3 regions of the Siminovitchia fortis genome follow, and region 1 is predicted to be linked to each of the others. Evidence: riboswitches for the same ligand, from Rfam matches in the RefSeq annotation. Region 1 holds a riboswitch; each other region holds the start of a gene.

What was found. A riboswitch is a leader RNA that binds a small molecule or an ion and turns the genes downstream of it on or off. The one in region 1 is predicted to bind cyclic di-GMP.
Positions count from the first base shown of each region.
Region 2: another riboswitch for cyclic di-GMP. It lies ahead of FS666_RS00230 (anti-repressor SinI family protein); the one in region 1 lies ahead of FS666_RS02625 (EAL domain-containing protein).
Region 3: another riboswitch for cyclic di-GMP. It lies ahead of FS666_RS09820 (VanW family protein); the one in region 1 lies ahead of FS666_RS02625 (EAL domain-containing protein).

Region 1 covers NZ_VEKZ01000004.1:54,798-65,599, reverse strand. Annotated here, with positions in the region: gene FS666_RS02650 (methyl-accepting chemotaxis protein) at 1-920, opposite strand, end outside; gene FS666_RS02645 (chemotaxis protein CheW) at 951-1,394, opposite strand; gene FS666_RS02640 (methyl-accepting chemotaxis protein) at 1,688-3,289, opposite strand; gene FS666_RS02635 (globin-coupled sensor protein) at 3,461-4,768, opposite strand; gene FS666_RS02630 (hypothetical protein) at 4,996-5,334, opposite strand; gene FS666_RS02625 (EAL domain-containing protein) at 5,338-6,102, opposite strand; cyclic di-GMP riboswitch class I at 6,176-6,259, opposite strand; gene nfsA (oxygen-insensitive NADPH nitroreductase) at 6,414-7,145, opposite strand; gene FS666_RS02615 (EamA family transporter) at 7,209-8,117, opposite strand; gene FS666_RS02610 (hypothetical protein) at 8,324-9,112, shown strand; gene FS666_RS02605 (alpha/beta hydrolase) at 9,537-10,178, opposite strand; partial or broken gene FS666_RS02600 (GrpB family protein) at 10,322-10,802, opposite strand, start outside.
Region 2 covers NZ_VEKZ01000001.1:34,813-45,614, reverse strand. Annotated here, with positions in the region: gene FS666_RS00275 (acetyl-CoA C-acetyltransferase) at 1-511, shown strand, start outside; gene FS666_RS00270 (CoA transferase subunit A) at 526-1,215, shown strand; gene FS666_RS00265 (3-oxoacid CoA-transferase subunit B) at 1,232-1,894, shown strand; gene sinI (DNA-binding anti-repressor SinI) at 1,928-2,089, opposite strand; gene FS666_RS00255 (helix-turn-helix domain-containing protein) at 2,111-2,440, opposite strand; gene FS666_RS00250 (CalY family protein) at 2,678-3,268, shown strand; gene FS666_RS00245 (hypothetical protein) at 3,419-4,150, shown strand; gene sipW (signal peptidase I SipW) at 4,147-4,710, shown strand; gene FS666_RS00235 (helix-turn-helix domain-containing protein) at 4,835-5,155, opposite strand; gene FS666_RS00230 (anti-repressor SinI family protein) at 5,248-5,373, opposite strand; cyclic di-GMP riboswitch class I at 5,403-5,489, opposite strand; gene FS666_RS00225 (aldo/keto reductase) at 5,725-6,645, opposite strand; gene mciZ (Z-ring formation inhibitor MciZ) at 6,869-7,003, opposite strand; gene FS666_RS00215 (NUDIX domain-containing protein) at 7,074-7,631, shown strand; gene FS666_RS00210 (endonuclease Q family protein) at 7,624-8,784, shown strand; gene spoIIM (stage II sporulation protein M) at 8,884-9,531, shown strand; gene fur (ferric iron uptake transcriptional regulator) at 9,637-10,119, shown strand; gene FS666_RS00195 (YqzK family protein) at 10,281-10,511, shown strand; gene xerD (site-specific tyrosine recombinase XerD) at 10,520-10,802, shown strand, end outside.
Region 3 covers NZ_VEKZ01000024.1:27,097-37,898, forward strand. Annotated here, with positions in the region: gene lepB (signal peptidase I) at 1-484, shown strand, start outside; gene FS666_RS09795 (GGDEF domain-containing protein) at 566-2,050, opposite strand; gene FS666_RS09800 (N-acetylmuramoyl-L-alanine amidase family protein) at 2,842-4,131, shown strand; gene speB (agmatinase) at 4,248-5,213, opposite strand; gene FS666_RS09810 (sigma-54 interaction domain-containing protein) at 5,542-6,936, opposite strand; gene FS666_RS09815 (hypothetical protein) at 7,157-8,011, shown strand; cyclic di-GMP riboswitch class II at 8,204-8,288, shown strand; gene FS666_RS09820 (VanW family protein) at 8,381-9,805, shown strand; gene FS666_RS09825 (GspE/PulE family protein) at 9,810-10,802, shown strand, end outside.

The DNA.
Region 1 (10,802 bases):
TCCCTGAACAGTTCATTCATAGTTTGCACAGCATTGGCCTGATTAGAGCTCGCACTGGCAATTTCTTCTGTGCTTGCCGACACCTGTTCTGATGAAGCCGACAGATTTTCAGCGGCACCCAATATGTTTTGGACCATTTCCCTCAAATTTAACACCATCGTATTGACAGACCGGGCAAGTATTCCAACTTCGTCCTTAGTTCGAATGTCCGCTGTTTCTGTCAAATCGCCGTCAGCGACTTGTTCAACTAGGCCGACGACCTGTCTGAGCGGGCGGACAATAACCCTGGAGGTCCACAGGCCCATGACAATACTGAAGAGAGAGATAAGTGTGAGGATAATAATCATGACCACTTTTGTACTGGAATACATATGATCTGCATTTTTATGTTCCTGTTCGGCAACAGCGCGGCCTGATTCTTTCAATTGGTCGAGCATCCCGATTATCTTCGTTTGATGAGTATCCAGTTCAGAGACATCATAGCTTTGGATGTCTTTTTTTCCGTCAATGATTTCACGGACAGACTTGTCATACGTTTCATTAAAAGCCGCCCATTCAGGCCAGAAGTCATCCACCAGTTTTTTTTGTTCATTCGTCAGGGCTGATTTACTGTAAGTCTCAATATTTTTTTCCATGTCTGCCCTGATATCATTGACCTCATTCAAAAACGTTTCACTTGAATCACTCGTATTGGCATCACGCCACTTGACTCTCAATTCTTGAAACAGAAATCTGGTATCATATATGTAGTCCATCGGCTGCATTCTTTCATTATACATGTCATCTATACTGCTGTTCATTTTGCCCAAATTGCTCAATCCGAATAGATTCGCGCCTATCTGAATGAAAGCAATGATAACAAAAACCGATAAAATCTTAGTTGCTGTTTTCAAATTGTAATACCAGTTAAAAAATTTCACTTTTAGACACTTCCTCATTATTAAGTTGTATTAAGCCAAAGCTTTTTGAACATCAACCTGCTGCAATAAGGTTTGTAAATTCAGCAAGGCGATCGTTTTTTCATTGTGGTGGTATACTCCCGTGATCCATTCGCTTTGCGATAAGTGCGGTGCAGGACTGATATGTTCATCAGATAAAAACATGACATGGTCAACCTCATCCACCACAAATCCGAATTCCTGGCCATTGGTCTGTAAAACAATCATTCTTGTTTTTGAATCGATTGTTTTTTCATCTTCAGAAAAAATGCGGTGCAGACTGATGATGGGAATAATATGTTCTCTCAGGTGAATGACACCCAGAAACTCCTCACGCGAATTCGGAACCCATTTAACAGTCTGCATCCGAATGATCTCCGAAACATCATGAATAGAAATGGCGTAAAGATTTTGGTTAATGGCAAATACGACGTATTGTTCATCTTTCGAACCCAACGTTATAACCTCCTCTCAAAAGCTGTAGTGATAGTCAAAATCTCCGTCATCCTGCATCAGGTGGACAAACGGCATTATCATCGAAACTTGTCAGGATGCACGCAGGACTTTTGATGCACCCAAGTCCATTTTTAGTTAAAAATTGGGATTCTTTCATTACTAATTTAATAATAACCGATACCTTCTTTATCGGCATATTCATGATTTTTTTTATATACGTCATTGAAAATTCACTTTTCAGCTTTTTTAACGCTACAAGATGAAAGCCCCGGTCCAGGACCTGGGCTTTACTTTCAATTGATTTTAAAAGCTGCCACCGAAGCATTCAATTCCTCTGCCAATTCTATCAATGCATTGGCAGTAGCAGCTGTCTCCTCGCTGCTTGCCGTCGCTTCCTCAGTTGCGGCAGAAATGCTCTCAATAAACGTTAACACCTCGGCCGATTGTGCCGTCTGTTCCTCACTGGCACCTGCAATCTCCGTCACCTTATTGCCTGTATCATTCACCATGTTAATGATATTTTCAAAGGCTTCCCCAGACTGCCGGGTTGATGTGACACCTTCAGCAACCGATTTGACACTCAGTAAAGTGGCCTCTTGCATTTCTTTAATAATGGATGAAATCTGCTTCGTCGCCTCACCGCTTCGCTCAGCCAGCTTCCGGACCTCGTCTGCAACTACCGCAAATCCCCTGCCCTGCTCACCTGCACGGGCCGCTTCGATGGCTGCATTCAAGGCAAGAAGATTTGTCTGATCCGCAATATCATCGATCACTTCAATGATTTCCCCAATTCTGTTGGAATCTTCCTCCAAACGGGACATCTGCTCACTGACAAGATTGGCCCCTTCCACTGAAGACAGGACCACTTTTTCCCCTTCTTGGGCAATTTCAATCGTTTGATTCGCAAGTTCTGCCGCCTGTTCTGTATTCTGTGCAATCGCATTGATTGCCCCCGATAATTCCCGGAACAGCTCGTTCATGGTCTGTGCCGATGTTGCCTGGTTGGCACTGGCGCTCGCAATCTCTTCGGTGCTGGCCGAAACCTGTTCAGAAGAAGCCGAAAGATTTTCCGCGGCGTTTAAAATATTTTTGATCATCCCTTTAAAATTATCTATCATATGGTTGACGGATTGGGCGAGTATGCCAACTTCATCCTTCGTTTGAATATGAGCCTTTTCAGTCAAATCACCTTCAGCCACTTTCTCCATCAGTTCTGCCATCTCATTGAGAGGGCGGGCAATGATCTTGGTGAGGAAAAGACCGAGGGCGATACAAATCCCCAGTGTCAGAATGACGATGGCAATCATGATTTTCATAGTGGTGGTGTACTTATTTTCAGAGTTGTGATACTCATCTTCCGAAATGGACATATCTACGTCCCAGATCTCTTTAAGATATGTAGTTAAGCGATCATGATATCCATTCAACTCAGCATCAAGTTTTTGAAAGCTGCTGCGGTCTTTTTTAACTTGTTGGACCGCTTGGTCATAAACTTTGTTATATGATTCAAAATCCGACATGAATCTGTTATAAAATTCCTGTGCCTCCTGCTGTGCCTCGATACTTTCAGTTTCATAGGAATCTGTATAAATCTTAATATTTTTTGCAACATCTTCCCTGATTTTCTTTATTTCTTCTACCTTTGTATCAATTGCAGCATCAGAGTCAGCCAATGCGACGTCACGCCAGCCAATCCTTAACTGCAGGAGTTCATTTTGGGCATTAGCCATATTTTCCATAGGCTTTAATGCAGCAGTATACATCTCCGCAGCGATTATATTGATTTTTTTCATACTGTTCATTGCATAGATACTTACCGCTGCAAGGATCATGGCAATGACAATAAATGACGATAAAAGTTTAAATGAAGTTTTTCTATTGACAAACCAGCGCATTCTACAACACCCTTTACTTAAAATTCTTCCATTTCCTCACTTGGGAGGCTGTCATTTTATGATGTCTTCTCGATTCCTTTTAAGCCGATCCATAAAAAAACCCCCAGGAGGGGTAAAAATAATTTGATTGTGAATTCTGATTCAATCCGATTAATTCCGTACCTCTATAATCTAGGCCATTGCCGCTTCGTTCAATTGTTCAGCCGATGACGTCACAATAGCTGAAGCATTTTCAATTTCATTCATAACCGCAACGAGCTGGTCCATTTGTTCCTGCACTTTCATATTTGTCATGCTGTTTTGCTGGATGGACCGGGTAATATTTTGAAAAGCCTCATGCGTATGCTCAGAAGTGGCGATGCCGGACATCAACGCTTCTTCCACATGCTTCAGCGACTTTATCACCTGTTCTTTATATAGATTGGAATTGGAAATCAGTTCATGAATTTGCGAAATGGAATTTTTCGTTTGTTCAGCAAGGCTTTGCACTTCCTGGGAAAGTACAGCAAAACCCCTTCCGTGTTCTCCGGCCCTTGCCGCTTCAATAGCGGAATTCAGCGCCAATATATTAGTCTGTTCGGCGATATCCTGAATAATGTGAATGACGCTGGAAATTTTATCGGAAGATTCACCCAGCCGGTGGATGCTTTCGATCATGTCCCTTGAATATTTATCCATCACGCTGATTTTATCCAACAATTCCCTCAGCTTGTTTTGGCCGTCATCTGCGTAATTTTTAGCCAAGATTGCCTGCTCACTGCTCTCGGTTGTCGTTTGGTTCACTTCCCGGATGTTAGTGCTCAACGTAACAACAGATGCCTGGGTCTGTTCGGCCAGGGCAACCAGTCCTTCACTGACAGAAGTCATTTTGTTTTTGAGATAGGCTTTCCCCTCTTCAAACTGCGCATTTAGTTTTTTCATATTTTCCCGCTCGTACGCTTCAAGGACGAGCTGCTGCTCCAGGCTTAATATTTTATTGACGGCGGAAAGGACAGCTTGAAGCTTTCTTCTGTCTTTTATATTTTTGAAGGTTAAATGAGTGATCGTATCGTGAATGCTTTGAAATGATCCCATATACCATGAAGGTTCCAACCCGATTACATAGTGGACCTTCGCAATTTTCAAACGCTTATTTATAAAACTTTGATCTATATTCCCATCGAACATCTCAGTAATATGGGCCCTTAATGTTTTTCTAAGCCGGTCGACAGTGGAATGATTGTCAATAATCGCTTTTAATTTATCAACCTTCATGACAATTGCATAGAAATCTTCAACAAGCCTGTCGATATTTGCTTCTACCAAAGGCTGGATGCTTTTGAGGAGCTTCAAATCTTTTTCAGTAAGTTGAATCATATTGATTTTATCCAATATAGAAGCATCTTCTATTTTAGTGCCCACTTTCGTATTTACGATTTCGTTATGGTTATTTTTCTCTTCCTTCTTCTTATTTGACTTGCCCAGTCCAAACAAACTCATGTTTCGTCCTCCTCTTAGCCGGTTGCGTTTTCAAAAATATTTTTTCATTTAATAGGCCTAATATCCCGGGGTCATGTACGATTCTTTATCTACAACTTTATGTATCGGCTGATTTTTGATGATCTTTACAGAGAATGATGAATACGTCTTTTTTCTAAATAGTAAAAAAGCCATAGATAGAAATCCCAACGCATTTGGACCGGCACTATTCCGGAGGAAGAGAACTCTTACAGGTTTATCCAGAAATTGTAGTTTTGCAATGATACATCAAGCTTTAACTCTTTATTGATTCTTTTATTATTTCGCAGATAAAGTGTAAAAATTTTAATGTCACTTACTGCCTGGGCAAAAGAGATCAGTCTAAAATGCATTGATTGATGATACTTAAGATACTGAACCAACATTTCTTCTTTTAAAAAAACGAGATAATAAATGTCGGTATGTTCAAGCAGAAAATGAAATATCCTCTTTAGCGAATCATATTCTGAACAGTCAACTGGAATCTTCTTAAATGGGAATTGCGATGACAGTATATCATATCTGTCATATTCTTTAATTGCTGACATCTGTTACTCCTTATTACTGTTGTTCCGTTGATCTACTAAAATAGGAGAGTTGAATTCAGAGTTGCATAACAAAGCAGGCTTTCCGAGAAAGTAGCCTTGGGCAATCGAAATCCCCAATGCTTTTGCCGCTTGGAGTTCCTCCTCCGTTTCCACCCCCTCTAAAATTAGCCCGCTCTTTGTTTTTTCACAATAATTTTTAAAAACTGAGATGAACTCCTGCTTTCCTTGGGACATATGTAAATCTTGGGCGAAGTATCGATCAAGTTTCAGATAATCGGGCTCCAATTCAATGATGGATTCAACGTTTGAATAACCTGTCCCGATATCATCTATCGCTATTAAAAATCCATCCTGCCTAAGTTCAGATATCCGCTGTTTAAAGTCAAGCAGATCTTCGATAACCTCGGATTCAGATATCTCCAGGACTATTCGTTGTTTTTTCAAATTGGTACCGGCCATCATTCTGTTGAGAAAAGCAGGGAAGCTTGGATTTAAAATAGTCGACGGGAAGGCATTTAAAAACAAGCATTCGTATTCTCCCGATGGACGTACCTCATTGAAGCTGAAAACAGCTTTTTGGATGGAACGTGAATCCAATTCATATAACTGATTTTCTTTTTTGGCCATTTGGAAAGTTAATTCGGGATTTGGATATGTCTTAGCTCTTAACAGCGCCTCATACCCAACCTTTCTACTGTTTTCCAAATCGTAAATCGGTTGAAAAAAATGATAGAACTGTTCGGTTTGGATAAAACGTTTAAAAGACAAACTTCATACCCCCTTTCCCAATACGAAAAGGCGGGCCCAGGAAAAAAGGGCCCACCTTTAGTGTCCAATTTCCTTTGGTAACTCGGCCACCATAGCAAATAGCCTTAGGCCCGTAGCTTTGCGTCCTTATTTTTCAATAAGTTTGCCTTTATCTGGAAAACAATGCAATGATTACAAATGTTATTATAACAAAATACGACAAAATTCCTACCCTTTTGACAAAATTATATGAATTTGCGCCTATAAATTTACACAGAATACAATTTTGCAGCCAAAAAAATCCCGGCCCAAAATAGACCGGGGCTTTCGAACTATTCATTTTTCAGAAATCCTTTTGATTGCAGGAAATTTAGCATAAAGGTCCTGCGCGGCTCAGACAGGAAAGCTGCCATGACGTCCGTCCACCCATTGCTTTTACTGTTGGCGGAACGGTTGCGGTAATACTCTTCCATGACCGAATTATACTCTTTAAGAATTTTATCGTATTTGTTTTCGTCATATGTATCTTTATGCAAAATCGCTTCAATCGGCAAGCGCGGCTTCACTTCATTTTTTTCAGCAGGAACCCCTACTGTCATGCCGAACAAAGGGATGACAAGATCAGGCAGTTCCAACAGCTCACTGATTGGCTCCGGGTTATTCCGGACACCCCCGATATAACAGATGCCATATCCCTTCGATTCAGCAGCCACAACAAAGTTTTGGGCAAACAATGCAGTATCAATTACTGCAACCAGAAAGTTTTCCGCTGTGCCGCCCAAAATCTTTTTTCCATGAATGGCAGCCGCATGTCCAAGCCTTCTTAAATCAGCACAAAAAACAAGTGCCAATGCGGCCGAATCATATTGTTTCCGGTTCTTTGACAGCTCTGCCAGCTTGTCTCTTTTAACCGGATCCTTCACCTGTATAACGGAATACGCCTGAGCAAAGTTGGAGCTGGCCGCATGCTGGGCAGCATGGAGCATCTTGTGAAACGTTTCATCTGAAATTGGCTCATCCTTATACTTCCGGACTGAAGCGTGCGATGTTAACAAATCCAGCATAATATCTTCCTTTCACATCATTCATTTTTATCATCATATCAAATAAACAAAGGCATTCAACAATCATCCGCCTTCCGCCGTCCCCAATAATATGATTCCCAGCATGACGATTGCTATCATGATATATTGGCGCCATGTCAGGACTTCTTTTAAGAACAAACGGGATAAAAGCACTGAAAAAATTCCATGTGCAGCAATAAGCGGTGCCGCAATGATTGCATTGCCAGCCATTGCGAATACATAAAAGAATTGACCAATCGTTTCCAGTATGGCAGCCAATCCTTTATCATGTTCTTTGAAAATGACGAATGATTCCTTCTTGATTATTTTAACGTAAAAATATGAAATGACTGCTGCAATAAGGAAGGTGAATTCATACGCCAACAAAGCTGAATCTTCACTGATAAGCTTTAATTCATCCAAATAGATCCCATCCGCAAATGTCCCTAGTCCATCAATCAAGCTGTATAGGATCGGGAATGTAATCGCCAGTACACCAATTTGATATTTTCGTTCAATCACTTCATTGCTCGCTTGTAAAGCAGCCGTTTCAGCCTGCTTATCAAAAACGGCAAGTCCTATTACACCGGCTGTAACGGCGACAATTCCCGAAATTTCTATGAAACTCATTTCCCGCGGAAAAAATAAAAATAATAAAACTGCACTGACAGCACCCGAAGAGTTTTGAACCGGGGCGGCAATTGACAATTCTATATACCTTAGTCCGATATAGCCAATGGTCATCGACAAAATATACATGGCCGAAACCGGAAAGTATCTGATCATATCAAAAGGGTCAAAGCTGACTCCTTTAATCAGCATATACAGAATGGCATGAATTCCCATTACAAATCCAACCATTGTTACAATTTTAAGATGGCTGAACCTGTCATTGCTGTCGGAACCTTTTTTGTAAAAAAGATTTGCTGCTCCCCAGGACACAGCTGTTAGTATAGAAAAAATAAACCACATAATGTCTTTGATCTCACCTGTTTTCGCAAATTTATCAAAACATTTACTACCTTACCCCAAAATAAAAATATAATCAATCCTTTATAAATAGCAAAAGAGTTTCTGCGTGATCGTGTGTAGATGTTCAATGAATTTGGTAAAATATTAGTTATTCCTTTTTGAAAAGCATACTTTTTTCTTGATAACCCGAAATGAGGTGAACTGACTTGATTTTTGTTATGGCAGCTATCATCATTTTTTCTATTCCGGGGCTGATCCTGATTTGGTCAACTGCCTATGTCAAATCAATCAAAAAAGAAAATGTCCCGTGGAAATTGCTGGTTTCCCTTCAGCTCTTGCTTATTATTGCCGGCATGATAGTACATATCTATTTACTCCGTTCATATGAGTTTCCGCTGCTTCAAACAAGAATAGAAACCTGGGTTAGTATGGGGATCATCTTGCTCATTTGCGGATTTATGCTGGTTTTAAATTTAATCATTACAAAAAAGTTAGGCAGCCAAAGCCCAACCCATAATAGCAAAGTGGTGAAGATTATAACCGGGTGTTTTGCATTGTATTTCTTTATCATTTTCTTTATTGCAGCGCCCTTGGGGGAAAAAGTTGCCTTTGCTGTTTCGATTAATGAGGCGATAGAAGCCGCCAACAAGACGAATAATGAGGAGTTCTCTATAGTATTGGTAAATTCCGAAAAAGATTGCCTAAGGCGGTCGAGTCAATATTGCAGAAACCAAGCATATAAAAATCAATACTTTATAAAAAATAATATGGGCAAGAAACAAGAAGTGCAGGTAAAACTCCGCGCTTTGAACAGCAACAACAAGGAAATGAAAGTCATTGATTCAAAAATAATGACTTTGAAACCGGGTGAATTGCAGTTATTGGAAACGGAAGAGACGAACGAAGATGCAAGCGTTTGGAATAAATACTCGTTTCAAACAGATGGAAAAGTATATCAATATCAACAAAAAATCCGCTTTCGGGACCCTGATTAGATGGGTTTGGGCAGATCAGAATGAATTTTGTTGTAAATTTCGCAGAAAAAATGAGTTACTAAAGTATAAGAAAAAAGGCGCTGACCTAATTTTATTAGATCAGCGCCTTTTTGATTAAGTGATTCCGACTGGGTTCGAACCAGCGACCTCCACCTTGTCAATTCCCGAAAACGAGTTTATACAGGAAAATGTATAAATCGATTCCATTAAGTCCATTAAATCAAAGCTCAGATGAATGTTTATGCATGCTGATTCTGTTATTTCCATTGTTTCTAGAAATTCTGTACAATTTTTGTGCAGTCTTCATCAAAAAATTGTGGAGGTAGAGTGTATTTGCTCCATATTCAAATTATCTAAAGTGTATTATGAAATACAGTCTGAAAGTATTATTCAAGAATTGCGCCCGATCGTTGAATAAGAGTTATTACTTGAGAAAAGCGTCTAATCTTTTCATTGCCTTATCTACGGAAGTGATGGACATTGAGGTATTAAAGGGTTCAACATCTAAAGAATGGTTAGCGTTAGGGATTTTTTCAATTATTATATTTGCTTTATTATTAATGCTTTCGATTTTAATTGGAATATAATGCTCATCTTCTTCCCCTATTACAATTAGTGAAGAGTAGTTAGTCATTAATAGTGTTTCAAAAATTGAGTCAAATCCCAGTAATGGCGTAAGTAAAATCATTTTAGAATCCATAAACATATTGTTTTTCATAAATCCGTTAATGATTGGAATTGTACCTAATGATTTCCCTAAAAATACAGCTTTTTGATCTTGATGATTTTTAAGCACCTCATCAATGATAGGTGTTACATCTTCAATGATGATTTTTGTTATATCTTCTAATGGAAGTTTAAATATGTCTTTTCCGTAAGAATAATGGATGTGGACAACATCATACTGATTTTGAAGCATTGTCATAGTCGAATAATAAAATAGTGGCTTATCATACGAATAGCCCGACCCAGAAAACATAAAACAAACAACCGTGCTTCCATTTTCAATATGAGTGTAATGGACTTCTTTTTCCTTAATAAAAACTTTTTTTTGATTAACCTTCATATAGCGCCACCTGACCTTATCATTCTGTTTACTTAATTAATTGCAGCCCCTACAAATAAAATCCTTTTTTCCTCAAAAATCTGGCCCGATAAATAAAAAGAGCGCAGTCATATTCCGGAAATGCGCTCGTTTTTTGAACTACGCTATTTACATCTTTCTAAAATTGTTTTAACAAAATCAGTTTTTGCATCTGCATATTTATGTTTATCATGCTTGTTTGCTTCTGATAATTTTATTTTGAGTTGCTGATATTCAATTCTTGCTTCATCATTATCTCTTAAGTACTCTCTAAATTTTAACTGCTCAACAGATACTTACTTCCACTTTGAAACATATGGATCTGATGTGTCCTTGGTTCTCCTTTATTAAAGTAGTATCTATCCGGGAGAATGTTTGTGCCTTTGTAGGAGTAGCCTAAACCCTTCAAAGGTGATACACAATATTTGCCATCGCTAAATTCGTTGATTTCAATAGCTATATCGATAATGGGCTTTGCACTTAATTTCTTTACCGCTGTACTTCCAATGTGATGAATATCAACAATATAATTACCGATTTCCTTCTCGATTCTACTCTTCTCTAATAAAAATTCTTTTTCCCAAGCTTCAGTCCAAGGTACTAAAA
Region 2 (10,802 bases), on a different contig from region 1:
AAAGCTTGCAGGTTTAAAGCCCGCATTTAAAAAGGACGGAAGCGTCACTGCCGGAAATTCATCCGGCATCAACGACGGAGCTGCCGCTGTTGTCGTCATGTCAAGAAAAAAAGCGGATGAACTCGGCGTCAGCCCGCTTGCTTTTATCAGTGCCAATGCCAATGCCGGGGTTGATCCGGGCATTATGGGAATCGGGCCTGTATCGGCTGTGAAAAAGGCACTTCAAAAGACCGGTCTTTCATTGGATGATATGGAGCTGATCGAAGCAAACGAGGCATTTGCAGCCCAATCGCTTGCGGTGGACAGGGAATTGAATTTTGATAAGTCCATCCTGAATGTCAATGGAGGGGCGATTGCACTTGGACACCCGATCGGCGCCAGCGGAGCGAGAATACTGGTTACACTCCTGCATGAGATGAGAAGAAGAGGGGCAAAAAGGGGGCTTGCTACGCTTTGCATCGGCGGGGGCCAGGGAGTGGCAACCATCGTTGAACTGGCGGAACAACTTTAAAGGAGGCTGGCGGAATGAAAAAGATATTTGCAACATTTCAGGAAGCGGTGGCTGATATCAGTGACGGTTCCACCCTGATGGTCGGGGGATTTGGCCTGTGCGGGATTCCGGAAAACCTGATAATGGCACTTGTTGATAAGGGAGTGAAGGATTTAACCGTCATTTCGAATAACTGCGGAGTGGATGAATGGGGGCTGGGCCTTCTTCTTCAAAATAAGCAGATCAAAAAAATTATCGGCTCATATGTAGGGGAGAACAAGGAGTTCGAACGTCAGGTATTGGCGGGCGAAATCGAAGTGGAATTGACTCCTCAGGGGACTCTTGCGGAAAAAATCCGTGCCGGCGGTGCAGGAATTCCGGCTTTTTATACACCCGCAGGAGTTGGCACACCCATTGCTGAAGGGAAGGAAATCCGTGAATTTAATGGAAAGGAATATGTGCTGGAAGAGGCGCTGACGGCGGATTTCAGCCTTGTCAATGCTTGGAAAGGAGATAAGATGGGCAATCTCGTCTACAGAAAGACTGCCCGGAATTTCAATCCGATGATCGCGGCTGCGGGGAAAGTGACGATTGCGCAGGTTGAAAGCCTGATGGAGGTCGGCGAGCTGGAGCCTGACTGTATTCATACCCCGAGCATTTATGTCCAGGGATTGATACAGGGAGAGCTTGAAAAAAGGATTGAGAGAAGGACAGTCAGATCATAGAAAGGGGGTTGGCAAATTGAGTAAAGCTGCCGTAAGGGAAAAAATTGCCAAAAGAGCGGAAAAGGAAATAAAGGACGGATATTATGTAAATCTCGGCATTGGAATGCCGACTTTGGTGGCCAACTATATTTCAGACAACAAACAGGTGGTACTTCAGTCGGAAAACGGACTGCTCGGAATCGGGCCCTATCCGACGGAACTGGAAGTGGATGCCGACTTGATCAACGCCGGGAAGGAAACGGTGACTGCCATTCCGGGAGCTGCCTATTTTGACAGTGCTGAATCTTTTGCCATGATTCGTGGAGGACATGTGAATCTGGCTATTCTGGGCGGGATGGAAGTTTCCAAAGACGGTGATCTGGCCAATTGGATGATTCCCGGCAAAATGATCAAGGGCATGGGAGGAGCGATGGACCTTGTGCACGGTGCCGGAAAAATCATCGTGATCATGGAACATGTCAACAAAAACGGCGATCCGAAAATATTAAACGAATGTGTGCTGCCATTGACAGGCAAGAAGGTGGTTGACCGGATTATCACGGATCGTGCTGTGATAGATGTAACGGAAAATGGACTGGTGCTGAAGGAAGTGGCAAAGGGATATTCCGTCGGTGATATTAAGCAATCGACGGAGCCGGAACTTGATGTCAGTGAGGATGTTATCATGGATGCGTATTAGAAATAGAGCCTGGTTTTTGGCAAAAACCAGGCTCTATTTCATTTTAGTTTTTAACAGCTCGCGTTCAATTCTTTTACTCTTAAAAAATATTCGAATCTCTTCTTTTCTCATGTTCAACTGCTTGGCTTCTTTCAGCAGCAAAACCCATTCGTAATCCAGATCAAGATATTGACTGTCCCCTTTATACTCACCCATATTGGCATCCCCCTTGGAAATTCATCTTTTTTTGTGGCGGTTTTTAAATTGAATGAACTCATAATATTCCAGAAAATCCTCTTTTTTCATCCCGGCGTGTATTGCTTTTTGTACCAGTAATTTCCATTCATTATCCAGTTTGATTTCTTTTTGGATACTTTCCTGCAAAAGCTGTTCAACTGTAACTCCGAGAGGGCGGGCAATTTTGGAGAGAACTTGAAGTGAAGGATTTTTTTGCATGTCCCGTTCTATGTAGCTTAAATAAGACTTTGATATGCCGGCCTTTTCTGCAAGTTTGGAAAGCGAGTATCCCTGCTGTTCTCTAAGTTCTTTAATATGCAGCCCGATCACATAACATTACCACCTTTCAATCGTTATGTTCATTATAAGGAACAAAATGTTCTTAATAAAGTCGAGAAATAGTAAGAAAGAAGGAGAAAACGGTTGCATTTGTGAGATTTTAGTTCTTAATTAAGAATAAACGGCGAAATTTGAAGTTTTTATAATCAGGTCATTTGAACTATAATCAAACCAACCATTCGTTATAAAGAACGAAAGGAAAAACAAAAAGGGAAAGAGGAGATTGGTATGAGTATTAAAAAAAAGTTGGGTATGGGAGTAGCATCGGCGGCATTGGGGATCGCACTTGTGGGGGGAGGAACGTTCGCGTATTTTAGTGATGTAGAAGCGACCAATAATACATTTGCAGCAGGAACGCTGGATTTGGCAGTAAATCCAACAACAATTATTGATGTAAGCAATCTTAAACCAGGGGATTGGATGCCAAGAACATTCAAACTTGAAAACAATGGCTCCTTGGATATTTCAAAAGTTCTGATTGAAACAGATTACACTGTAGAAGGAACTGATGAAGATTTTGGCAAGCATATCAAGGTTAACTTCCTCAGAAACGAAGACAAAAGTGGAGTTCTTCTCCCTAGCAATGTAATTGTAAGTAAGACTTTGTATGAATTAAAAACTATGAGTCCAGACGCTGTTAAAAACTTAAGTCACAGTATTTTTGCTGAAAAGAGCGGGCTTAAAGCAGGAACTAATGATAAATTGGCGGTCCAGTTTGAGTTCGTTGATAATGGACAGGACCAAAACGAGTTCCAAGGAGCTTCCTTACAGCTAAAATGGACATTTACTGCAGAGCAAACAAAAGGTGAAAAGAGGTAACAAATAAAAGGCGGGCACTCCCGCCTTTCTCTATATAATTTATAGGCACGAGCATGGGAGGTGGACTCCATTAGGAAATCACGTTTAAGAACACACGGCAAAAGAAACAAAAAATTGAGAAGTGCTGGAAAGGCCGGAGCGTTTTGGTATATGTCCGTGTTTGCTGCTGCCACTTTCGTTTCACCTACTTTGGCAGAGTTCACAGATTCGAAGGAGATAGCAGGAGAGATCCGGGCAGGGACGTGGCCGGTTCCGTGGATACAGACAGATGTCAGCTTAACAGTTGGGGATAAAGAGATTGAGAGTTGTGACCCAGTTGAACTGAAAGCGAAGTTTACGAATCAAGGAAAATATAGAACGGAAAAGGGATCTTGGATAATGATCGATGAATCAGAAGGCCCGCATGAGGTGAAAGAATTAAAGCCTGGAGAAAGTGTATTGCTGACATATAAGGCCGGTGAGCCCGGAATTTATACATTCAAGGTATATCAGGAAGGAAAACATCCAAGTGAATTTCTAAAGAAAGTCACCGTGGCATGTGAAAAGCCGGAAGAACATAAGGAAGAAGAGAGCGAACAAGAGCTCCAAGAGAAAGCAAATGAGGATAATACCAACGTAGAAGAAAAGCAACCACCAAAACCTGAAAACGATGAGAAAAAAGATAAAGAGCCGTCACAACCAATTGAGCCGGTGCAACCGGCAGAAAAGCCGCAACCCCCTGCTGACAATGACAATAAGCCTCAGGAGACAGAGCCGGCACCTGAATCGAAGCCAACTGCTCCTGCTGCGGAACCTAAGCCGGAATCACAACCGGAACCCGAACCGCCTGCGGTTAAGGAAGCGCCTGTAAATTCCAATTCAGTAAAGGATGAAGAAGAATGAAATTAGTTTGGAAGATTATCAGTAATACGATCAGCGCTGTATTGTTCCTTATTTTTATCCTTATGGTCTTTTTAGTCATATCATCAAAAGCCTCAGGCGGAGAGCCTCAATTTCTTGGCTATCAATTGAAATCCGTCCTGTCAGGCTCGATGGAGCCGGGAATCAAAACAGGTTCGGTTATTGCAGTTAAGCCCGGAGGAGATATGACCCGCTTTAAGGAAGGGGACGTCATCACCTTCATGCAAGATGAGAATACACTGGTCACTCACAGAGTAGTGGAAGTGGATAAAAGCGGAAAGCATGTCATGTATACAACGAAAGGCGATAATAACAACGCTGCAGACATGGAGCCTGTACTTTCCGAAAATGTCGTCGCAGAATATACGGGAATCACTGTTCCATATGTCGGTTACTTCGTCAGTTTTGCCCAGTCAAAAGAGGGGAGTGCACTGCTTCTTATCCTTCCGGGACTTCTGCTTTTGGGCTACTCAGGTTTTACAATCTGGAGTGCCATCAGACAATTGGAGCCCAAAGAAAAAACGGTCAATAAAACGACATAGGCGAATAAAAAAAAACGCTGCCAAGACGGCCAGCGTTTTATATTTATGAGCAATTATCGATGAACTGCGCTCACCATTTTTCACAAAAATAAAAACGCCCAGACGAATCATCGCCACGGAACGTTTATTTGTTCTTCATTTTCCATTTATTGAATTCCAAAAACTCGCGGAATTCATCTTTTGAGATGCCTGAAGACATTGCTTCGCGAACCAGCTCTTCCCAATCGTGGTCCAATTCGATTTCACCTGTTTCCCCGTGAAGGAGAACATGGACGGGAACATCGAGCACAGATGAAAGTTTTTCCAGTATTTGAATGGACGGATTGGACTGGATATTGCGCTCAATCGAACTCAAATAGGATTTGGCAATACCCGCTCTTTCAGCCAATTCGGATAATGATAATTTTTTTTGAAGCCGATAATCTTTTATTCGTTGACCTATCATCTACACAGTCACCTACTCTTTACACATTATAACACATAATAAAAGATTATGAATAGCGCAAAATTCCCGATTGGCGAATTTCTTATTATGTATTATTGGCGTTCTCTAAAAAATTCCTTGATCTCCCTGGGACTGATTCCTGTACCTAGCGCAAATAATATAAGCTCTACCCATTCCTTGTCCAGCTTTTCCTGTTTCGTTACGACTGATTTTTTCATTGTTACCTCCCATAAATACACAATTGTATTCGGGTAACCCAGCCGCCATAGTCAAATTGACCTTAGGCCTGTGGCTTTGCGTCTCTGACTTTCGAACAGATTTGCCTTTTTCGCTAAGTGTTTATCTTAGTATAAGCGTTTCTAAAGTCATAGTCCTGAAAAAAATGTCGTCGTCGAAGAGCGGCGAAACGAGCCAAATCCTTGTCATATTAACGAAAAAGCTGTCGAGCTGATCCTAAATATTTCCGGTAAAAGAAATTCTAATTCCATATTACCATGATACTGGAATAACCGGGCAAAATATATGCAGAAGTATCAGAAAAAAGTTAAAAGTTTGACGAACAATTATTTTCAACGATGGGCTGTATATCGGCTTTCCTTGGCGGCCAGTTGTAAAAATGCCAATTCTTCTTTTGATAAGGCAGGAGAATTGACCGCCCGTGCATTGTCTTTTACTTGCTCAACTGTACTTGCGCCTGCCACAACAGCCGCAACTGCCTGATTTGCCAAATTGAACTGAAGCGCCAATTCATTCAGGGTCCTGGCATGTAAAAGTTTGGCTTGAATGCTCTCTATCAGTTCCTTAATCTCATTTGAAGAGTAATCCAGATATTCCGTGCCTTCCCATTGATCTTCTTTCATTCCCAGCATCTTATCGCTTAATAAGCCTTTTGCCACAGATCCTCTTGTGACAACGCTTATTCCACTTTCCGAAAGCATCGGCATAATTTCTTCCGGACGCCGGTCCAGAAGGCTGTATTGCATCATAACGCTAACAATGGAAGAACGGGCTGCGTATTCCCGGATGACATTTGGCCTGATGGAGGATATTCCGTAATGGCGAATCAGGCCTTCGGACTTCAATTCTTCAAAAGCTTCGATGGTGTCATCGATCGGGTCATCAATGGTCCCGCCGTGCAGCTGGTATAGGTCGATATAATCTGTGCCAAGCCGCTTGAGACTCTTTTTCACCGCTTCTTTTATATATTTTTTAGAAGGATCCCAGCTCCATCCGTCTTTCTTTTCTGTCCAGCGGTTCCCGACCTTTGTGGCAATGACCACTTGGTCCCGTAACGGCCCGAGGGATTTTCCCACTATTTCTTCATTTACGCCGAAATCGTATAAATCGGCGGTATCAAAATAGTTGACGCCTTCATCCAGTGCCGTTTTTATGATTTTTTCGGCCTTGGCGGAATCTGTTCCAAGTGACATGCAGCCAAGCCCCATTTCTGATACAAATAAGTCTGATTTCCCAAGCCTGCGTTTTTCCATTCATATCCCGCCTTTCTCAAAAGCTAAAGAAAGTATAAAATTTTACCGAATTTTCTCTTCAAACAAGATTAACGTAATGTCCAGCTTCAGGCGCCATCCGAGGTCATAAGCCAATCGCTGATGAAGGCAAACTACGCCTTCTTCAGCGCTCGTCTAGCTTTGCGCCGATAGACGGGCGCCTTGCGCTTTTCTTAATTGTCTATTTTATCTAAAGACGGCTCCATTATTCAATTATTGTGCAGGACTCCAGCCAATCTTTTACCAGCTTATGCTGTTTTGCATATTTTCGAAGCAGAGCTTGGATTTCCCATGCTTTTCCAGACAAAATAATTCGGTCTTCACCAATATTCACTCTCATCATGATCCCTCCCTGATGTATGGTAAAATGTATGATTACCAGCTAATGAAATAGAACGAAGGAGCTGAACATGGTGAAGAAGTTTGAGGAAAAAACAGTAAGCACGGAAACAATTTTTGAAGGGAAAATCATCAGCGTACAAGTGGATGAAGTGGAACTTCCAAACGGGAAGCTGTCAAAACGTGAAATTGTCCGCCATCCCGGCGCTGTTGCCCTGATTGCATTGACGGATGAAAATAAAATCGTCATGGTGGAACAATATAGAAAACCACTGGAAAGATCATTGCTTGAAATTCCTGCCGGGAAATTGGAGCCGGGGGAAAAACCGGCGGCTACAGCGGAAAGGGAGCTCGAGGAGGAAACCGGTTATCGTGCCGGTAAAATGGAATATATCTCCTCTTTTTATACGTCTCCCGGTTTTGCCGATGAAATCATTCACCTCTATTTGGCGACCGGGCTGGAAAAGGTGGAAAATCCGGCGGATGGCGATGAAGATGAATTTGTTGAACTGTTTGAACTTACGCTTGAAGAAGCGCTTGAGTGTATGAGAAATGAACGGATCTATGATGCCAAAACCTTGTTTGCCGTTCAATATTTACAGTTGATGGAGAAGATATGGTATGAATGAGTATTTTGTAGACCTGCATATTCATATAGGCAGGACTTTTACGGGAAAGCCCGTAAAAATCACCGCAGCTAAAACCCTGACACTGACCAATATCCTGCAAACAGCCAAGTTTCCCAAAGGGCTGGACATTGTTGGAGTCATCGATTGCCATTCTCCGGAAGTGATTGCAGAAATGGAACAGCTCCGTGAAAAGGGCCGTTTAATTGAAATGGAAGAAGGAGGTTTCCGGTTTGAGAATGAAGTGACATTGATTCCCGGCACTGAAATGGAAGTCCTTGATGAGAACTGCAATGGTCCGATTCATCTGCTGGCCTATTTCCCAGGCTTCAAACAGCTGAAGGAATTTTCCCGCTGGCTGTCACCGCGTGTTACGAACCTGCAGCTCAGTACACAGCGGGTATATGAAAAAGCTGTCAATATTCAAGAGAAAGTAAAGTCATTGGAGGGCCTGTTCATCCCCGCCCATGTTTTCACTCCGTTCAAAAGCCTGTACGGAAAGGGAGTAAAGCAATCGTTGAAAGAGGTTCTGGATCCGGAGTTAATAGACGGCGTGGAACTTGGTCTAAGCTCCAATACGATGATGGCTGACCGGATCGGGGAGCTGCACGGATTTACTTTTGTTTCTAACTCCGATGCGCATTCATTGCCCAAGATGGCCAGGGAATATCAAAAAATGACTCTTGAAGCACCAACTTTCAGCGCAGTCAAAAAAGCATTGCATGGTATGGATGGGAATTCAATTGACGAAAATTACGGCCTTAATCCATTTCTCGGTAAATACTACCGGACGGCATGTGCCAAGTGTTTCACATTGAAGCAGGGAGACACATGTGCAAATTGTGGTTCGAAAAAGTTTACAAAAGGGGTTTCGGAGAGGATTGCAGAGTTGGCTGACGAACGTACCACTCCCCCTGAAAGGCCGCCTTATATCCATCAAGTGCCGCTTGACTTTTTACCCGGGCTGGGAGCCAAAACAAAGGAAAAGCTTTACAGCCATTTTGGATCGGAAATGAATATACTGCATCGAGTGTCCGAAGGCGAATTGAAAAAGGTGGTGAAAGGCGGGCTGGCGGATTTGATTGTGAAAGCCAGATCAGGAGAATTGCAGCTGGAAGAAGGTGGAGGAGGGCGCTACGGTAAAGTTGCGAAATGATAGATTAGGCTGACGGATGAAATGATAGAGAGAAACGAGTCATATGCATTGTTTTTTCCTCATAAGATGTATCAATCGCAGGACAGGAGGAAGCAGCATATGCGGAAAAAACTTTATACCAATTATATTACACGGCACATTCAAACCTATTCTCCCATCTATTCATTCATCATGGTACTGTTTGTCATGGGCATCATTTTCGGAGCAGTCATTGTCAATAGTCTATCAATTGCACAGAAGGAAGATCTTTTTCATTACTTGAATCATTTTTTTGGACAAGTGGCGGATGGAAAAACCGGGCAGGCTGAAGATCTTTTAAAACTCAGCTTCTTCCATAATGTGAAATTCACCGGATTGATGTGGGTGCTTGGGATTTCAATCATCGGGTTTCCTTTGATTTTGATTCTGCTATTTTTAAAAGGGGTCGTTGTCGGGTTCTCTGTCGGATTTCTTGTGAATCAGATGGGCTGGAACGGCCTGCTCCTTGCTTTTGTGACCTTGCTGCCCCAAAATCTGCTGTTTATCCCTGTATATATTTTTATCGCTGTCATATCGACGGCATTCTCAATTAAGCTCATGAGAAAAATTTTTATAAGGCAGGGTTTCTCATTTCATTTTGTTCCGGAATTTGCACGTTATTTCTTGTCTTTTATAGCAGCTATGGCCGTGATCACGCTTGCAGCGAGCATTGAGGCATTCATTGCACCGGCACTGATGAAATCCATCATCGCTTCAATCGCTAAATGATAGTTATTTTCGACTGTAAACCTCCCATTTTTATAATAATTTTAATTTGATTATTGTTCACTGTCTGTTATAATAAAATGGATAGTGGCGAGGGAGGATCGTCTGATGGAAAGTCGCATTAATCGGATTAAGAAACAATTGCATTCCGCAAGCTATAAGCTTACTCCCCAGCGTGAAGCCACGGTTAGGGTGTTGCTTGAAAATGAGGACGACCATTTGAGTGCGGAAGATGTCTATTTGCTGGTCAAGGACAAATCTCCGGACATCGGCCTTGCAACAGTATATAGGACCCTTGAGCTTTTGACTGAATTGAAAGTGGTCGACAAAATTAATTTTGGAGACGGGGTTTCCAGGTATGATCTGCGGCAGGAAGGTGCCGATCATTTCCATCACCACCTTATTTGCATTGAGTGCGGAACGGTTGATGAGATACAGGAAGATCTTCTCGGAGATGTTGAAAAAATAGTTGAACATGATTTTAATTTTAAAATTAAAGATCACAGGCTGACATTTCACGGTATTTGTTGGCGCTGTCAGGATAAAGCGGAGAACGAACGGAAAGAGCCGCCAGCCGGCAAAAAAAAATGAAACTAAGCGTCCATCCTTTGTATCGAAGGGATGGGCGTTTTCTGTAGAAGTTATCCTCGAACATCAATAATATTCCCCGATACGTATAAACGCGGACATTTATTGCATATCATGTATTACTGGTACAAGCAGTCCGAATACTTAAAAAGGGTTTGATGAAGATGAGGAACGCGGCTAGGATGATATTCCAGGTGGTCAGGGTATTTCTGCTTTTTGCGGCATGTACGATCATGTTCTACTATGGTATTATATGGGTTAGCCAGGAATATGAAAATTACCGGAGATACGACGAGCCCGAGGGAACGGCTGTCAAGGTGATACAGCAGCATAGGAGTGATGAGGAGAGTGATTGGCTCTCCCGCCTGTTGTTTTTTTATTCGAATGGGGAGTAGGTAAGTATATGAAAGACCGCCTGCAGGATTTTATTCATTTTATGATTGTGGAAAAAGGGTTGTCCCAAAACACGGTGAAGGCTTATGAACGTGACTTGGTGAATTATCTTGCCTATATCCAAAACATATTGAAAATCGACAGTTTTGAGGACATTGCCCGCATGCATATTATACAATTTTTGGGACAGCTGAAAGCTGAAGGCAAATCCAGCAGGACGCTTGCCCGGCATATCGCTTCCATACGTTCGTTTCACCAGTTCCTTTTACGTGAAAAGGCTGCCGGGCATGATC
Region 3 (10,802 bases), on a different contig from region 1:
CAGGACTTTCCTGTTTTCTCCGATGATTGTTGACGGAGCTTCAATGGAGCCGACACTCCATGATCATGAAAGAATCATCGTCAGTAAAACGATTTCTTGGACAGGTGACGTAAATAGAGGCGATATTGTCATCATCAAAGGGGATGACCGAAAAACCAATTATGTAAAAAGAGCCATCGGGCTTCCCGGCGACATCATTGAAATGAAAGATGACCAGCTATTTATCAATGAGCAGCTGGTGAAGGAACCTTATCTTAAAGAAAATATGAAAGCTGCAAAAGAAAAAGGCACCAATCTGACTGAAGACTTCGGGCCGATCACTGTTCCCGAAAACAGCTTTTTTGTCATGGGGGATAACCGCTTCAACAGCATTGACAGCCGCAGCAGGCTCGGATTTTCCCTCGGCTTCATTGAGAGGGACCGGATTATCGGGAAAAGCAAATTCGTTTTATTCCCTTTCAAAAATATCAGAGCGACGAAGTAGAAATGCTTCGCAATCCCGTGTTCCGGTCATTTTAACTTTATACTAAAGCAAAAAAGCGAGGAGCCGGGACCCCTCACTTTTTTAACTGCTCATCTTATAAATATTATATTGATTTTTCCCATTTCCCTTTGATTCATAAAGCGCACGGTCCGCTTTATCATAAAGACTCTCAACATCATCTTCGTCATTTGCCATCGCGATGCCGACGCTGATGGTTATGTCAATATGATTCGTTTCGCGGATATCCCGGAACCGCCGCCGCATTCGTTCAATAAGCTCGGAAGCGGCCTTTTTCAATTCCTCTTCTTTGATGTCCGGATAGATCACGACAAATTCATCACCGCCCAATCTGGCGGCATGGTTTTCTTTTCCTGCGGTTACAAGGATTTCGTGGGCTGCTGCTTTGAGCATGTTATCTCCTTCGGTATGGCCCAAGCTGTCATTCACCATTTTGAAATTATCAAGGTCTATCATCATCAATGCGAGATTGCCTTTCTTTTTCCCTTGATATTCTTTGACCAGTTCCTCAAAAGACGCTCTATTGTTCAGCCCCGTCAAAGGATCATGGAAAGCGAGATACATCGGCCTTGCCACCTGCCGGGCAATGATGAGCGAAATGATGATGGCTGCAATGAAAATGACAAAAAGCTGGATGAAAAACTCCCTGAGGCTTTGGTTTAGCGCATCGTTCAAATCATCTTTATTATAAGCGATTTCAACAACCCGGCTGGTGGAATATCCTCTTTGTTCCTCGGCCTTATACGGCACATAATGATATGTAACTTTTCTCCCATTCATCTCCTGTTCTGTCTCTTTGGTTTTTCCAGATTTCAAGGCTTTTCGGAATGTTTCCCACTTATCTGTCGAATTCCTTAGATCGTCTTCGCCTTTCTTGGAACTCCCCAGGATAAATCCGCCGCTATTGTAAACCTTGATGGACTCAACCATGGAAAACCGCTCTTCCAATTCCTTTTCGACTTGTAAAAAGTTGAAGTGTTTAAAAATCTCGCCGTCTTCCAAAGAAACACCCAGTTCAATCATATATTTCCTGTCCGGTGTAGGCATATAGCTGAACTTCTTTATTTCCCGGCTGCTTTGCGCTATATCCATGCCATCGTGTGTAAATGTACCTCCGTGCCGCCGCTGGTTCAGCAAATTGGAGAAATTGGCGCAGCAAGCGCGAAAGTCAAGGCCGATATCATCTTTTTCACTGCTGTATACAACGACATTCCGGTTATCGAGGATGTATACATCCATTTTATATTTCTCTTTTAAACTGTTAAAATCCCATTTATCAAAATCCGGTTTTTTTTCATATAAAGAAATCAATTCCTTCGAATTCTCTTCCATCATTTTCGCCATGTCCTTGTCAAACAGCATATACGCCTTGTCGATGGAATTCAAAGAACTCAGTATATTATCTTCAATCATGCTAAGCTTCAATTCATGTTCATCAAACAGTTTGTTCCTGATCTTTTCCTGGTTGATTAAAGCGACTACCAGCGATATGAAAATGGAGAACGCTATCATAATCAAGGTTAGCTGCAGTCTGAAATTTTTTTTCAAGAGAGGCTGCACTCCTTTTAATGAACAGAGATGATTAGGACTATTATACTATCATTTGGAAGAATAGGAAATAACCAATCGTACTTAAGGTTGATAATCTTGTGCATTTAAGAAAAGCACAAGCGCCTTGCCCATCGACGTATAGACTGAAATGCGGAAGACGGCCGTTTAGGGGCGACAAGCGACCTCGAGCCCCTGCCGTCTGAAGCTAGACACTGGAGTGCCTCCGACGAGATAAAGGATAAGGAAAGGCGGAGAGTGCCTGCTTATCGGCGCAAAGCTAGACTACGCTTGCGAAGGCGTAGTTTGCCTTCAGCAGCGACGTCCTGTCGCTTCGCCTGCACTAGGACGTCCTGTCCGTCGGAGCCGGTGTTGACTTATCGTAGGAAAGCTACTACTTGAAATGGCCTCGGGTGATGCTTCCTCGAGTTGGCGTCGTGCAGCTTTGCTATGATGTTCGCCAAACATCCTCGAATAGGCTACGCCGCAGGAGCACACCAGGTGTGAAGTCTGCTAGTCGATAGGCACTGGCCGCCTTAAAGCGCCACGTCCTGTGGCGCCGGCGGCACTAGGACCTCCTGTCCGTCGAAGCTGACAACAAAAGGCTTTGTTCAAAATTTTAAAGCTAAAGCATCCTATACTTTCTTACTCAGTTAAAAAAAAGCCCGACTCAATAGTTTTATTACAATCCACAAGACTTTTTTCTCAATTATTGAAATATTAGACTGGATAACACCAAAAAATGACAAAAAATGCTAAAATGGGCACTATCTTGGAAAAAGGCGGTGGTTATGATAAAAAAATCGATATTCTGCCTTGCTTCGCTGCTCCTTGTTTTTTTGCATACAAATCATATTACAGCTGAAGCAGCAGGCACCATTCAGATCGCAGTCCATAAGGCGAATATTCGCAGCGAGCCGTCCAATACGGCCAGTGTCATTGCGCAAGCAGACAGGAACGAACAATTTCAAGTACTGCAGGAAAAATTCGGTTGGTATGAGGTTCAACTACCGGGCGGCCGCACAGGTTGGGTTGCCGGATATATTGTCGGAAATGGCGTTCAAAACACTGGAGAAGCCAAAATGGGTACAGTTTCAGCCGATCATGTCCATGTCCGAAACAGCCCTTCCCTATCCGCCGGCATTATCGGCAAATTACATAAAGGAGACCAGGTGGCAGTAACGAGTGAAAGCAACGGCTGGGCGAACATTACATACCGCAATCAAAGCGCCTGGGTAAGCCGGCAATACATCCAATTTTCCGGCGAAGCAAGTGCAAATAAAAGCGAGTCTTCCGGAGCCAATGGATTCGCCTATATTTCTACCGACCAGACCAATCTCCGGGCCGGCGCTGATACGTCAGCCCCTGTTATAACAAAAGGCTCGCCGGGAGAAAGATATCCGATTACCGGGCAGGAAGGCGACTGGTACAAAATTACGCTGGCAAGCGGCAGGGAGGCATATGTGGCGAGCTGGGTCGTTTCATCCGGCAAAAATACATCGGCAACCGTGAATCCGGCTGCAAAATCAGTAAGTCAAGCCCCGGGACTTGCCGGAAAAACAATCGTTCTTGACGCGGGGCATGGCGGCCATGATCCGGGAGCAGCCAACGATACAGGCGTATCCGAGAAACAGCTGACGATGAAAACGGCGAAGCGTCTTGAACAAAAACTAAATGCAGCAGGGGCGAATGTCATTTTAACGCGGGAAGATGATCAGTACGTCACTCTCGACTCGCGTGCTTCAGCTGCAAACAACAGCAATGCCGATGCATTCATCAGCGTACATTACGACAGCTCCACAAACCCTGATGCGAACGGAGTCACTGCGTATTATCACCACGGATACCAGTACGACCTTGCCAGCAATGTCAATCAAACACTCGACGAGTCACTGTCTCTGAACAACCGGGGAACGCGCTTTGGCGACTATCATGTGATCAGGGAAAACAGCAGGCCGGCAGCTTTGCTTGAACTCGGCTATTTGAGCAACCCCCAGGAAGGACAATATGTTACGACAGATTCATACCAGGAACTTGTTTCAAACAGCATTTATAATGGATTGGAATCTTATTTTGAATAAAAAACGAGGCGGACTCCCCGCCTCGTTTTTTACATTTCTTCGGTGTCGATATTCAACTTTTCTCCCGGATTCGTTGCAAGGGAAGCTACAATCATGACGACAAAGCTTGCCGGAAGTTAATTCCGGGAGTTCTCCTTCTCCTGCTGCCGCCTTTTTTTCAGGGCAATGAGTGTAATCATTTCATAAATAACTGCCGATGCCAGCACAGCAGTGATTTCGTTGGCATCATAAGCCGGAAGCACTTCCACCAGGTCAAATCCGACAACATCGAGCCCGTCCAGTCCACGGACGTATTCCAGTGCCTCGTAGCTTGTCGGACCTCCGACTTCAGGCGTACCTGTACCAGGCGCAAAGGCCGGGTCAACGAAATCGATGTCATAAGTGACGAATACCGGGCGGTCCTTCACGCGTTCATGGATTCTTTTCATGACGTTTTCGAAACCGATTTGGCGGACTTCCTTCATCGGAATGACTTCAAAGCCAAGATCTCTTGCATCCTCGATGTCTCCTGGTCCGTAAAGCGGTCCTCTCATGCCGACCTGGATGGAATGCTCCATATCGAGGAGCCCCTCCTCGGCTGCACGCCTGAACGGGGTTCCGTGCATATATTTTTCGCCGTAGTAATGCTCCCAAGTGTCGCCATGGGAATCAAAATGGACGAGCGCGATTTTGCCGTATCTTTTATGGAAAGCACGAAGGTTGCCCAATGTGATCGAATGGTCTCCCCCCATAATGACAGGGATGACATTTTTCTCAAGCAGCGGCGTCAGTCCTTCGACCATGCTTTCATAAGTGCGGAGCGCATTTCCCGGAATGACGTTGATATCCCCGTAGTCGACCCCTGAGCAATATTCGAATATATCAATATCCATATCCGGATTGTAGGGACGGAGAAGGACGGAAAAATCACGAATATGCTGGGGGCCGAACCGCTGTCCTGTCCGGTTGGATGCTGCCGTGTCAAAAGGAACGCCAAGTACAGCGAAATCTATATCGTCAGTCGTTCTGACCTGCTCTAATCTCATAAAAGTCCTGTTTCCTACGAAACGGGGAGATTGTGATGAGTCTTTCGGTTTATACATATAATATTCCTCCTAAAATCCATTCTGCAGATGTTTCTGTTTTTATACGAAGCAAAAAACGTGCCAACTATAAAATCCTATTCCTTTTGTTCCTTTTGGATTTTCTAAGAAAAGCGCAAGGCGCGCAGCCTTAGGCGTAAAGCTAGACTACGCTTCCGAAGGCGTAGTTTGCCTTCATCAGCGATTGGCTTAATCCTTGCGCCGATGGCGCCTGAAGCTGGACATATCACATCATCATTCCGTATAGAAACTTTCTTAAACAGCGAGAAAAAAATCCGCATTTGCATCAACAAACGGATTATTGATGCAAATGCGGATTGTGATTCGGTTATGAATTAATTCCGTATTTTTGAAGCTTCCTGACAACGCTCGACTGGCTGATCCCGAGATAGTCAGCCATTTCATACGTAGTTTTATATTGTCTGTATGCCCTTTTCAGCCAACGGATTTCCACGTTTTGGATTGCTTCCTGGAGATTTTCCGCCTGCTCGGGGATCTCTTCTGCTTCCTGTTCATCAGCAACTGAACGGGCCTCCTTCGTATGAAACGGAAGGGCGCTTGGATAAATGATCCGATTTTCTGTCGTAATCACGAGGCGCTCCATTAAATTTTCCAGTTCCCTGACGTTTCCCGGCCAGCTATAGTCGAGCATTTCATGGATCGTCGTCGCATGAAGCACTTTATCCGTTCCGTATTTTTCATTGAACATCCCAAGAAAATACTCGCATAACTGCAGCAGGTCATCCTTCCGCTCCCTTAAAGGAGGAACGGTAATCGGCACAACATTCAGCCGGTAAAAAAGATCTTCGCGGAATGTCCCTTCCTTCACCATCTCTGCCAGATCCCTGTTCGTAGAAGCGATGATTCGAAAATCGATCTGTTTGGGCTGCGTCCCGCCAACCCTTGTCATTTTTTTCTCCTGAATCACTTTCAGCAGCTTGGCCTGAAGGTTTAACGGCAGCTCTCCCACTTCGTCCAGAAACAACGTCCCTTTATTGGCCAGCTCTATGAGGCCTGGTTTCCCTTCCCTGTTCGCCCCTGTAAAAGCACCTTTCTCATATCCGAACATTTCGGATTCAAAAAGCGATTCCGGAATAGCGCCGCAGTTTACTTCAATAAAAGCTTCCTTGCTCCGATTGCTTTTTTCATGAATAGCCCTTGCAAAAACATTTTTCCCGACTCCGGATTCCCCCAGAAACATAACGGTCGCATCAGACGGAGCCACCCTTTGAATAAGCTGCCAGACATTATTCATCTCCTTGCTTTTTAGCACAATGCCATCTGTATGCTGTTCCTTATCCCGTAACTCCTGGATTTCCGACTGATAATATTCCATCTTTGCCCGCAGTTCTTCGTAATCTTCTTTGATCTGCCTGAGCTCGGTCAGATCATGGGAAAAGCTGATGACCCTTATCATTTCGCCGCTTTCGTCAAACACGGGCAGGGCGGTTGCCATGACGGAGCGGCCCGTCAGCGTATGCTGCATGACTTGGACTTCTTTTTTCTCCTGAAGCACCCTTTTGGTGACTGAAGGTGAAAAAACCTCCATCTTTTCCAGTTCGTCCACCGTCTTACCAATTAACTCTTCATTTTTCATTCCGTAAATGAATTGACAGTTGGGACTGCTCCTCAACACTTTCCCCTGCCCATCCGTGATCACAATATTATCGTTAGATGCTTCAAGAATTGCCCTTAATTCCAGCTCACGAATGTCTTCTTCCATCTTTTATTATCACTCCCTGCACCAGGGGGCCTGTCCCCCTATCCCTGCAGTCATTTTATCACGAGAGATTTGAATAGTGAAAATGTAGGGGCATATCCGACTTTCTTACTAAGGTGTCGGCAGCCTTTTTCTTTGGGTTCAACAGGAAAAACGGACTATTTTTTATTGTTCAGAAACCTTTTATCCAGTAAACCGTAATTTTTACAAAGGAGGTTTACATATGGCTGCTTCTGATTTGCAAAATGACAAAATGGGTTTCGGATGTATGACGTCGATTTTGGCGGTCTTCGCTTCCATCATTTTTTTCATAAAAGGCTATGCATGGATAGGATGGCTTTGCATAATCCCTACCCTCTTCCTCAATCTCATATCTTTTCTCAAATATTCTAAAGGCATCAAAAGAAATAGAGAAGAACTTTCGAAACAACTGGAAAATCTGAAACCGAAAACCGGCAACTTCAAAGCGGGGCAGACATTCATCTCATCCAACCAATTGACGAAAATCGCCGTGGACGAACAGGCAAAACGGATTTGTATATGGGCGCCTGAAAATCCGGATACTTCAGCAGCCCTGGCGGGAATGGCATATGAAGCATTTGAATACGATTACTCTGATATTTTGGCGGTGGAAATGTCAGAAGACGGGGTATCCTTAGGAACCAAATCAAGCCAATCCCAAACAGCCCGTTCCCTATTGGAGGGCTTTATTTCCAAGGCAGACGGCACATTCATCGGCGGTGCGCAGCCGGCTGAAAAAAAGAAAAAGAATGTGGACTCATTGGACTTGACGATCATTGTAAACAGTCCGGCCCGCCCTCTGCATACAATCAACTTTTTTACATTTATAAGCGAAGGCAGTCAGCCTCCGCTGAAAAAAGGCTCCCCGGCCTATCGGGAACATATCAATAGGCTGAGACACTGGTATATGCTGCTAAGCTTTGTTATGCAAGAATCAACCGAGGAGGATAAGCCGGTGCATGAAACTGTGCTAAACGATATCCTTCCTGATATAGATACTTTATCCGCGATGGATGAATTGCTGGAGGAAAGCAAGCGAAGGCAGCAAGGAGGATAAAATTGACGTTTAAATTGCCGGCAGCTGAACATTCGCCGGCAATTTTATATGTTCCCAGGCATAGGAAAGAGGTATTCGGGCGATTTTGACAAATTCATGTAATCGCCTGTTATTTTCTTGAAAATTTTCAAGGAAAATGTTGACAGCTATGACAAAAGTCAGTAATCTAAACTTAAGTGAATAAGACGAAATTCCTATGAAGGAAGCAATGAAGTACGGCCTCATATATGGGCACCTGGGCCGTATGGAGCAAGTGGTGCAACCGGCCTTTCCGAATCTATTTGGAGAGGCTTTTTTTTATTACAATTTTCTACAATTTTAACTTATAATGAGGTAAATAATGGTAATTGCAGAAGGGCGGTCCGCCATATGTCGAAAAATATATGCAAATACATGTTGATCCTGTCATTGTTGGCATGGCTGCTGCCGCCTGAAATGGCAAAAGCGGCAGGCACCCTGCCCAAGGAAGGAACAATCGCCGGTATCGCTGTAGGCGGCCTTTCATATGAAAAAGCTTATGAGAAAGTGCAGTTGGAAGTGGACGCCTGGCTGACAGAGGCACCGATCCAGGCAGAAGGCACCGATGAAGCCATTTCGATCCCGAGGGACACTTTTCTTTTCGATATTGATAGAACGTTCGATGAATTGGAACAACAGGCAAAGCGCCCATGGTACCTTTTTTTCCTGAAGTCCAAGCCTATCCAGATTCCTCTCCATGTTCAAATAAGCGAAAATCATCAAATTGAATGGCCGGACTATACTGATGCCGATGCAACATTGCAAAAAGCAAAAGAGGCAGCTGCCAATCTTGGCGACCAGCCCGTAACCATCATTTATAAGGAAGAATCGGAGCTGCCAAAGGGAAAAGTGGCCGAAACAACCTTCCAGATTCCGGATATCTCCCATGTGGAAATCGAGCAGATGGCAGATAAGATTGACGGACAGATCGTTGAACCGGATTCACAATTTTCATTCATCTCTTCCGTACTGGAAGAAGTTCGCCCGACAGTTTCGCAGGAAGGCGCCAGCTTTTTCGCTACAGCCTTGTATGCTGCAATTTTAAAAACAAATATGGATATTATTGAGCGGCATTCACAAAGGAGCATTCCTTCATACTCTGAAGCCGGCATCGAAGCTGCTGCAGATCTCACGGCAAAAAAAGATTTCATTATATATAATCCAAACTTTCATTCTTATACATTCTCAGCAGAAGTAAAAGAAAACAAGCTTCATATATCTGTAAGCTCTGTAATGAAAGATACAAGCTACGGGTACCAGGTGGAGAACAAAAGCGAAGTGAAGCCACGGACATTGTACCGCTTCAGCTATAAGCTTGCACCTGGACAGCGCGTCCCTATGGAGTCCGGTCAAAAAGGAATGCAAGTTGAAGTTTACCGTATAAGTTCGGTAAATGGGACTGTTCAGGAAAAAACACTGATCAGCCGGGACTTCTACCCTCCCACCCCGACTATTTTTCTAGTGTCTTCACAGGAGCCGCCTGAAGTGATAGAAGAGTTATTGGAAGAAAATGAAGAAAGTTCAGACGAAATCAATAACGGCGGTGAAGACGCGGAGCAGAATGCGGGCACCCAGAGCGGAACTCAAACAAATTTGGAAGAGTTACAGAATATGGTAGATCTCTTGAATAAAACTTGCCGGCACTTGGAAGACGAATCAGAACAAAAATTATGTGAGAAAGTCTTCCTGAACAGCGACCTGGTCAAAGGCGGCAAAATGACAGATAGCGGACAGGCGGACGGCAAAACAACGGATACATCAGAAGATAAACAATGAGGTGATGGCTGTGTCGAGAAAACGGCTGGGGGATTTACTTGTAGAGTCAGGATTGATAACAGAACAGCAGCTGGAAACGACGCTGCGCCGCAAATCACCGGAGGAAAAGCTCGGGGACGCTCTCTTACAGGAAGGGCATATCACCGAGCAGCAGCTGGCTGAAACGCTTGAGCGGCAGCTCGGAATACCGAGGATCAACCTTTACCAATATCCGATGGATCCCGAAGTAATCCAGCTCATTCCAAGGGATCTGGCCAAACGCCATCAGGTCATGCCGATCCGAAAAGAAAATCACAAGCTGTTTGTCGCAATGGCCGACCCGATGGATTACTTTGCCATCGAAGAGCTGCGCATGGCGACCGGTTACCAAATCATTCCTGCATTGGCAACGAAAGAAGAGCTTCAGAGGACCATTTCCAAGCATTATGATTTGCAGGAATCACTCGATGAGGCGCTGAGCGGATATACAGTGGAAGAAACACTGGATGAAACCGGCATTACGGACGAAGATTCCCCTGTCGTCCGCCTTGTCAACCAGATCATCAACCATGCAGTCACACAAAGGGCAAGTGATATCCACTTTGACCCGATGGAAACTGAGCTGAAGGTCAGATACCGCATTGACGGGATTTTAAGGACTGAACGTTCTTTGCCGAAGCATATGCAAAACGTCATCATTGCCAGGATCAAGATCATGGGAAATCTGAATATAACAGAAAGCCGTGTGCCGCAGGACGGCCGGATCAAAATGAATGTAAATTTCAAGCCGGTTGATATCAGGCTCTCCACTCTTCCATCCGTTTACGGAGAAAAAATTGTCATGCGGATCTTGGATTTGAGCAATGCATTGGGCGATTTGGAAAACCTTGGGTTCGCAGAAGACAATTTACATAAATTCATTGACATGATTGAAAAACCGAACGGAATTGTCCTGATCACCGGACCGACCGGCTCGGGGAAATCATCGACGTTATATGCGGCTTTGAACCGCCTGAAC